Regions from separate parts of the Paenibacillus sp. FSL H8-0048 genome, predicted to be linked through region 1. Evidence: predicted binding sites of a transcription regulator. Region 1 holds the regulator's gene; the other holds the start of a gene.

Region 1 (4,246 bases):
GGCTTCTTCCTGCGCCAGCGCCAGCACCTTTTGTGCGCGTTCCGTAAATCTTCCAAACATCATATCTCCTGCACCTCCACGGATAATAAATATCTATAATTAATGTTGTGATCCCAGTGTCTCCCGGAGCAGCTTCGCCCGGTACATATCGCGTTCAGTAGGCGACAGCTCGTCACCGAACAGCTTCTGCAGAAAGCCCGGCTGAGTCTTGACATTCAGCTCATTGAGCACTGAAATCGAAGGCCCTTCCAGAATCCCCAGATCTACACCAAGCCGCAGATCGGAGAGCCGCTGTGCCGATTCTTTCAGTTCCATCACAGCAGCATAGGCCAGAATTCCGTAGGAGCGCTTGATACGGTCCGTAATCCGCAATGCGGAATCCGCCAGCAGGCGTTCACGCGCATTTCGCTCATGCTCTATAATCTGGGTGACTACACTGTGAAGATTCTCAATAATCTCACCTTCGGTCTGTCCCAGCGTAATCTGGTTCGAAATCTGAAAGATATTCCCTACTGCTTCGCTGCCTTCACCATAAATTCCTCTAACGGTAAGCCCCACCTGATTAACTGCAGATAAAATGCGGTTGATCTGATGAGTCATCACCAAGGCCGGCAGATGGACCATAACCGATGCTCTTAGCCCTGTTCCCACATTGGTGGGACAGCTTGTTAAGTATCCTCTGCGGTCATCGAAGGCGTAATTGACAGCAGCCTCGAAAATATCATCGATGGCAGTCGCCCTCACCCATGCTTCTCTGACCTGCAGTCCAGGGAACAGACATTGAATACGGAGATGATCCTCCTCATTAATCATAATGCTGACCGACTCGTCCTCATTAAGAATGACTGCCCCGCCTTTGGAATCATCCGCCAGATTAGGACTGATAAGGTGCTTTTCCACCAGCACTTTTTTGTCCAACTCACCCAGCTCATCCAGCCTCAGCAGTTCAAAGCTGCCGAAATCTGCAGAGGCATCGCCCTGAAATACAGGGGCAAGCTGCTCCAGCACCTCCTCCGACTGCTCTGTTGAAGCGAGCAGCGGGAACGGAAGATGCTCCAGATTACGGGCGATACGCATACGGCTGCTGATGACAATCTCCGAATGACTGCCGCCGCAGCGCATCCATTCACTAAGTGCTTGTTCGGTATACCGGAGACTTGACATGCCTGATCCCCCCTATATATCAAAGACTTTACTCTTATGGCATTTCTTTTTCAAGCTTGCGGATTCTGTCCCTCAGCTCAGCTGCGGTCTCGAATTCCTCCTGCACAATACTCTGCTGTAATTCCTGCTTCAGCTCATCAATCTGGCGCTTGCACATAATCTGTGCTCCAGCCCGCTTAGGAAGCTTGCCGACATGTGCTGTACTGCCATGCACCCGTCTGAAGAGCGGGTCAAGCGTACTGTCGAAATACTTATAGCAGGAGCTGCAGCCGAACCGTCCCAGCTTGCTGAACTGTGAATAGGTCATGCCGCAGTTTTCACAATGCAGACCCTGCACACTTTGTGCTGCTGCTGATTTGCCCTTGCCCGAGCCCTCCAGATCCAGGAGACCGGAAAGCAAGCTGTGGATAGAGAAACCGCCCGCAGTTCCGGGAATCAGTTCACCCTTCTCCCGCGCACAGCTTTCGCAAATATGAAATTCCGTCTTCTCCCCGTTCACGATCTTCGTGAAGTGGAGTGTAGCCGGTTTGACGCCGCATTCCTGGCATAGCATGAGCGGTGTCCCTCCTTACCATTTGACAAATTATTTGCCCAATAAAGAGATTAGCATAGCCTTCATAAGCTTGGCACGAATCTCATCCCGGTACGGCAGATTAACCGTCAGGCATTCCCGGGAAACCGCAGACCGCATCAGACACGCTTCACGTTTGGAGAGGAAACGGGCCTCCTCCAGCTGATAAATCAGCCCTTCGGCAGAATTCTGATCAATATCATTCCCTATCGTGGAGTTCAGATGTGCGTATAAGGCCACATTCTGAGGCAGCTCATAGCGCTGAATCCGGATATATCCACCCCCGCCGCGTTTGCTCTCCACCACATATCCCTTTTCCAATGTGAACCGTGTGCTGATGACGTAATTGATCTGTGACGGGACACAGGAGAACTGGTCCGCCAGATCATTGCGCTGAATTTCCACCGTACCTTCGGGACTTTCATGCAAAATATTCTTCAGATATTGTTCAATAATATCGGAGATATTACGCATCACTCATCCTCCAGTGTGTAAGCATTGGTTAAATCTGTGCTGCGCCAACGCCTGCCGTCAGAGACATGCTCTTAAGAACTTAACCCTTGCAATGCAATAAGAATCGGCTGTAATAGCCGCTGCACTGCACTTTTACTCTAAATGTTACATTCCTGAGAACGATCCTATCCGGCCTGCGTTGACTTTGACTTTCTTTGACTTTTTCATATTATAACATATTCTCACTGAATTCCAAGGGGTTACTCTTATTTTTTACTTTTTGGCTGTAATGTATTCCGGTTGCCTGCTTAGTTCACTGAACTTGGGCATTATGTATAGGAAAGCTCCTCCGCTTCCAAGGGAAGAAGAAGAGCCGTTCGCTGTCAGAAAAAATCGAATAATGCCGTCTCGGCCTGCGGAATCAGCGTTTCAAGCCAAGCTGTCGCCTCGGCATTCCCGGATAATTGTCCGTACTTTGCCGCCTGAAGCGGACGTTTGTATCCCATCAGCAGCACAGTAAGCGTGCCGATACTGCATTCCAGGTCAGCGTCTGACCGCTCGCCCTGAATCCGGATAAACGTCGCCTCCCCCTGCTCCGACACCGTCCACCGCCATAACCCGTTGTTCCAGGACGCATGCTTATCTTCAATATAAAGCACCCGCTCCCGTTCCCCCTCCGGCACATTGAAGCTCATGTTCTCCACAAAAGCCTTAGCATTGACGATACGCGCCATGAAGTATGGATAATTCTCCTGTGCAATCCGCGGGTCCGGGAGGAGGAATGGCAGAATGTCGTCAGCAGGCACCAGCTTCAGCTGTGCAGCCGTAATCATGGAGTCATGATTGGCAAGGAAGGTCCACAAGCCCTGGCGGGCAAGCTCGTTCCCATAGATGAACTCATCTATGACCAGCTCCTGCTGCACTATTTTATACAGCACATAGCCTTCCGGTTCACCCGCCTCAGAATAAAACACACAGGAATGCGTATCGTCATCAAGCACACTTTCCTTCCACCAGGTCTCTGTACGCTGGAGACTTCCGTTATACCTCGTGGCGAATTGGTCATACAGCTGCTGGAATACTGCAAGATCAAGAGTATCGCGCTTCACGCTGCCCTTAATCTCCGTCTTGTGCGGGAACTTCCCTACCGGAAGAGTGTACTTCTTATATTCACAGTAGATTTCCCAGCCGAATTTACGGTAAAAGGGAATCAGGAACGGATGCAAAAAGGACAACGTCTGACCGGCTTCGTTCATGGTCTGGAGCGCATGGGTCAGCAGATGGGCCACATACCCCTGCCGGCGGTTCTCCGGCCAAGTCGCTACACCGGCGATGCCCCCCATAGAAACGGGCTTGCCTTGTATATATACCTGTAATGGAAGAAGAGTCAGCTTCGCACCGATGCTGTCCCCTTCAAAAATCGCCCAGGTTTGTTCCGGTTTGAAATTCTCCTTGGCACGTACTCTATCTTCTGCAGCAACCTTATATTTAAAAGCATATTCGGACAAGCTCAGGCTGTCCTCAAATTCTCCGGCACGTAATTGCCTGATTTCCATTCTGTTCCCCCCGTTACAATTCATAAATTAGCTTCAGTTATTTGCTTAATAGAGAGTATAACAAGCGAAGCCGCCAGATGCTAATAAAGGCTTGCCATCAGCTGCAAAAAGAATAGTTATCCACACCTTTTGCACAGCAAAGCAAAAAACCGGAAGGAGTTTCTTTCCGGCTGAAATGAGTTATCCACGATTACATATTATCTATCCACATTATTCACTTTTTATCCACAAAATCGGTGTATTACTTATGTTTTTGCTTGACTCATCCACAAAATTATGCGTTATGTACCCATGATCCGGGGATCATTCTGTTCCTGTAAAGCTATCCACATGTGCGCAACTTTTCTGGACTTACTGAAATTTATCCACAGCTTTTCCACAGCCCTGCCCGCACGCAAAAAAACCACTGTCGATTGCTCAACAATGGCTCATATGCTTGGCAACGTCCTACTCTCCCAGGACCCTTCGGTCCAAGTACCATCGGCGCTGGAGGGCTTAACGG
Region 2 (4,246 bases), 910 kb from region 1:
GCTTCAAGGAACTCCTGCCGGACGGAAGCAGTCCGTTCACAGCGCTGAAATAATAGACCTTCATAAGAATACCCTAGAATGCCCTTGTACCTTCTCCGGGAGATGCAGGGGCATTCTTCATGTGCAGGGCCTAATCAGCTTGCCCTGCCGTTACCACTTCACCCGGATAGTCATAAGCTATAGAAGGCAAGCAGCTTATAACGGGGAGGGGAAGGTTATGGTCTATGCGTATACAGCGATCGGGGATTCACTAACAACCGGCTTCGGGGCGCTGCCCGGGAACGGCTTCGTCCCCGTCTACCGGCGGATGGCGGAAGGGAGGCTGGACACGCCGGTGGTGCCGGCGAATCTTGGTGTCAACGGTCTGACCACCGGGGGGCTTAGGCAACGGCTGAGGAGCTCCAATACCTACCGGGCGGCGGTGAAGGATGCACAGATCATTACGTTGTCCATTGGCGGCAATGACTTGATTAAAGCAGCCCGGGCAGCCGGGCCCCGGCCCGGTGAATTCCAGGGCTTGCTGCAGCAAGCGCTTAGGGACTGCAAGCGTAACTACAGCGACATCATGGGTAGCCTGACACAGCTCAAGGCAGGTTCCCGCAGCCCCTACATCCTCCGGATGGTCGGCCTCTATAACCCATATCCGCAGATAGATGAGGCAACAGAGTGGGTGCGGGATTTCAACCGCTATGCCGCAGGTTACAGCAGTAATAACGTAGGGTTTGCTTCGATATATCATGAATTTGCCGGCCATGAGCGGGGGCTGCTGTTCCTGGACCATATTCACCCGAACGGCAGAGGCTACCGTGTAATTGCAGGCAAGCTCGATGCCCTGGGGTACGGAGGCTTGAGGTAGGCATGAAGAAAGAGGCTGTAACATGACCGGACCGGTCTGTTACAGCCTCTTCGTGTATTCATTTGGATAGATTACTTATACGCCTGTCGGCAGAGTCTTCTCAATTACCTTGTCCACGATACCGTATTCAGCAGCGTCTGCAGCGCTCATGAAGTAGTCGCGGTCAGTATCCTTCTCGATCTTCTCCAGCGGCTGGCCTGTACGCTCGGACAGGATGCGGTTCAGCTTCTCACGCAGCTTGATGATGCGGCGGGCACGGATCTCGATATCCGAAGCCTGGCCCTGGGCACCGCCTAGCGGCTGGTGAATCATGATTTCACTGTTCGGCAGGGCAAAGCGCTTGCCCTTGGCACCGGCGTTCAGCAGGAACGCTCCCATGGAAGCGGCCATACCTACACAGATGGTGGATACATCCGGCTTAATGTATTGCATTGTATCGAAGATTGCCATACCCGCTGTGATGGAACCGCCTGGGCTGTTCACATACAGGTGAATATCCTTATCCGGGTCCTCGGCAGCCAGGAAGAGCATTTGTGCGATGATGGAATTGGCTACCACGTCATTAACCTCCGTTCCAAGGAAAATGATGCGGTCCTTCAGCAGGCGGGAATAGATGTCATAAGCGCGCTCACCGCGGTTGCTCTGTTCTACTACCATAGGAATATAACTCACGTGGAAAACCTCCTTGAAATTGGTGCTTCGAATGTGTTCATTTTTTACTGTTACCGTATTAACCACATGATAAACAAATTCAAACAAAAAGTCAAAGAAAGTCAAACTTACTTTCAAAAAAAAGAGCCCTCAAGCGGCTCATTGGTTAAATATAATATATCCGGCACTAAATTATGTACAAGCTTGAAAATAATGGCGCGCCCGCCAAGAATCGAACTTGGATCTCAGGCTTCGGAGGCCTACGTCATATCCATTGGACCACGGGCGCAACAGAAATTATTATAATACACATCTCAGATAAAAGCAATGTGTATTAAGCATGCTGCTCAAAAATTGTTTTGTCCCCCTCTATTAAGAGAGCCGGAGATGTGCCTCCTGCCTGCTGCGTGCCGGACAAGCCCATGCATAAGATGAAAGCGGGCTGAGAATTATAGTCTCGGAACACTTGCACTCGACGTCAGTTTTGGGTAGAATATGGGTGGGACTTAAAAAGTTAACCCGGGACATTTTGAGACCACGAACAGGGGATAAGAGAAAGACGAAGTTGCAGGAGTGAAAGCATGCGTAATCTATTGGAAATCCAAAAGCAGCTTCTGCCTGATCTCATGGAAACCCTTAAGAGACGGTATACGATTCTACATCAGATCATGCTGTCCGATATTATTGGGCGCAGGACGCTAGCCGCTTCGCTTGATATGACCGAGCGGGTACTGCGCGCCGAGACGGATCTTCTGAAATCGCAGGGGCTCATTGAGATCGAGAGCGTCGGTATGCGCATTAGCGATGCCGGTCGCAGACTGCTTGACCTGCTGGAGCCGGTCGCCAAGAGCCTATTCGGCCTGGATGATCTGGAAGAGAAAATTCGTACTACGTACGGTCTCACCAAAGTAATTGTGGTACCTGGCGATTGTGAGACATCGCCGTTCACCAAGCGTGAACTGGGGCGCGCAGGCTCCAAGGCACTGCTCAGCGTACTGCGCAGTGACGACACGGTTGCCGTCACAGGCGGATCAACCCTGGCCGAGATGGCCGATCAGCTGACCCCGCCGCTATCCCTTTCCTATAAGAACGCCTGGGTTGTTCCGGCGCGCGGAGGACTGGGAGAGAGTATGGAGATACAGGCCAACACCATTGCTTCAACCATGGCCAAACGGATTGGCGCCAATTACCGTCTGCTGCATGTGCCCGATCTGCTTAGCGGAGACGCTTATCAGTCGCTTGCGCAGGACTCCAACATTGGAGAGATTGTACAAATTATCCGCAGATCGCGTATTATTGTACATGGAATAGGTGATGCCATTGAAATGACCCACCGCCGCAAGCTGGACTCCGGGACAATCTCAGAGATTCAGGGTGAGGGTGCTGTAGCCGAATCCTTCGGATACTACTTTAATGAGGACGGCGAAGTGGTTCACACTATGCTGACCATGGGGCTGCGCCTGGAAGACATTATCCGCACAGAAGTCGTTATCGGTATTGCCGGCGGCAAACGTAAGGCGAAGGCCATTCATGCGATGCTGCGGTTCGGGCAAGAGGATATTCTCGTCATCGACGAGGCGGCGGCTGTCGAAATCGGCAAGGAAATCGACACACAGCTACAAAAGGTCCTATAGATTCCATTAAATGGGGCGCGCACAAAGGGTTTATGCATTATACTTAACATTGTTGTCTTGACGAGCCTCACGGCCTGTCTTGAATAAATAAAACGAACTCTAGGAGGAACTATTCAATGAGTGTAAAAGTTGGTATTAACGGTTTTGGACGTATTGGACGCCTTGCATTCCGCCGTATTCAAAATGTAGAAGGTATCGAAGTGGTAGCAATCAATGACTTGACTGACGCTAAGATGCTTGCTCATTTGCTTAAATATGATACAACTCAAGGTAAATTCCAAGGCGATGTTGAAGTGCATGACGGCTTCTTCAAAGTTAACGGTAAAGATGTTAAGGTTCTGGCGAACCGCAACCCTGAAGAGCTTCCTTGGGGAGAGCTTGGCGTTGATATCGTTCTGGAATGTACTGGTTTCTTCACAACTAAAGAAGCCGCTGAGAAGCACCTGAAAGGCGGAGCTAAAAAAGTAGTTATTTCCGCTCCAGCTACAGGCGACATGAAAACTGTTGTGTACAACGTTAACGATGACATCCTTGACGGTTCCGAAACAGTAATCTCCGGTGCATCTTGCACAACGAACTGCTTGGCTCCTATGGCCAAAGTTCTGAACGACAAGTTCGGTATCATCGAAGGTCTGATGACTACTATCCACGCTTACACAGGTGACCAGAATACTCTTGATGCTCCACACGCAAAAGGCGACTTCAGACGTGCCCGCGCTGCTGCTGAGAACATCATCCCTAACACTACCGGTGCTGCTAAAGCCATCGGCCTGGTTATTCCAGAACTGAAGGGCAAACTTGACGGTGCAGCACAACGTGTGCCTGTAGCTACAGGTTCCCTGACTGAGCTGGTTACTGTTCTGGATAAGAGCGTAACCGTTGAAGAAATCAATGCAGCCATGAAAGAAGCTTCTGACCCAGAAACTTACGGCTACACTGAAGATGAAATCGTATCTTCCGACATCAAGGGTATGACTTTCGGTTCCCTGTTCGATGCAACTCAGACTAAAGTACTGACTGTTGGCGACAAACAGCTGGTTAAAACTGTTGCTTGGTACGACAATGAAATGTCCTACACTGCACAGCTGGTTCGTACTTTGGAGAA

What was found. Region 1 encodes CtsR, which represses protease genes until heat stress. Its sites were predicted from a motif close to ATGGTCAATAAAGGTCAAACA; they were not measured.
Region 2: the regulator CtsR is predicted to act here: its motif matches at 1,616-1,636, upstream of clpP (ATP-dependent Clp endopeptidase proteolytic subunit ClpP).

Annotation. Positions count from the first base shown of each region.
Region 1 is NZ_JBBODF010000001.1:5,356,612-5,360,857, reverse strand. It holds gene clpC (ATP-dependent protease ATP-binding subunit ClpC) at 1-63, opposite strand, end outside; gene NSU18_RS22945 (protein arginine kinase) at 100-1,164, opposite strand; gene NSU18_RS22940 (UvrB/UvrC motif-containing protein) at 1,199-1,717, opposite strand; gene NSU18_RS22935 (CtsR family transcriptional regulator) at 1,748-2,209, opposite strand; gene NSU18_RS22930 (GNAT family N-acetyltransferase) at 2,572-3,744, opposite strand; rRNA gene rrf (5S ribosomal RNA) at 4,179-4,246, opposite strand, start outside.
Region 2 is NZ_JBBODF010000001.1:4,445,155-4,449,400, reverse strand. It holds gene NSU18_RS18840 (PdaC/SigV domain-containing protein) at 1-53, shown strand, start outside; gene NSU18_RS18835 (GDSL-type esterase/lipase family protein) at 218-856, shown strand; gene clpP (ATP-dependent Clp endopeptidase proteolytic subunit ClpP) at 932-1,528, opposite strand; tRNA gene NSU18_RS18825 (tRNA-Arg) at 1,722-1,796, opposite strand; gene NSU18_RS18820 (sugar-binding transcriptional regulator) at 2,089-3,141, shown strand; gene gap (type I glyceraldehyde-3-phosphate dehydrogenase) at 3,258-4,246, shown strand, end outside.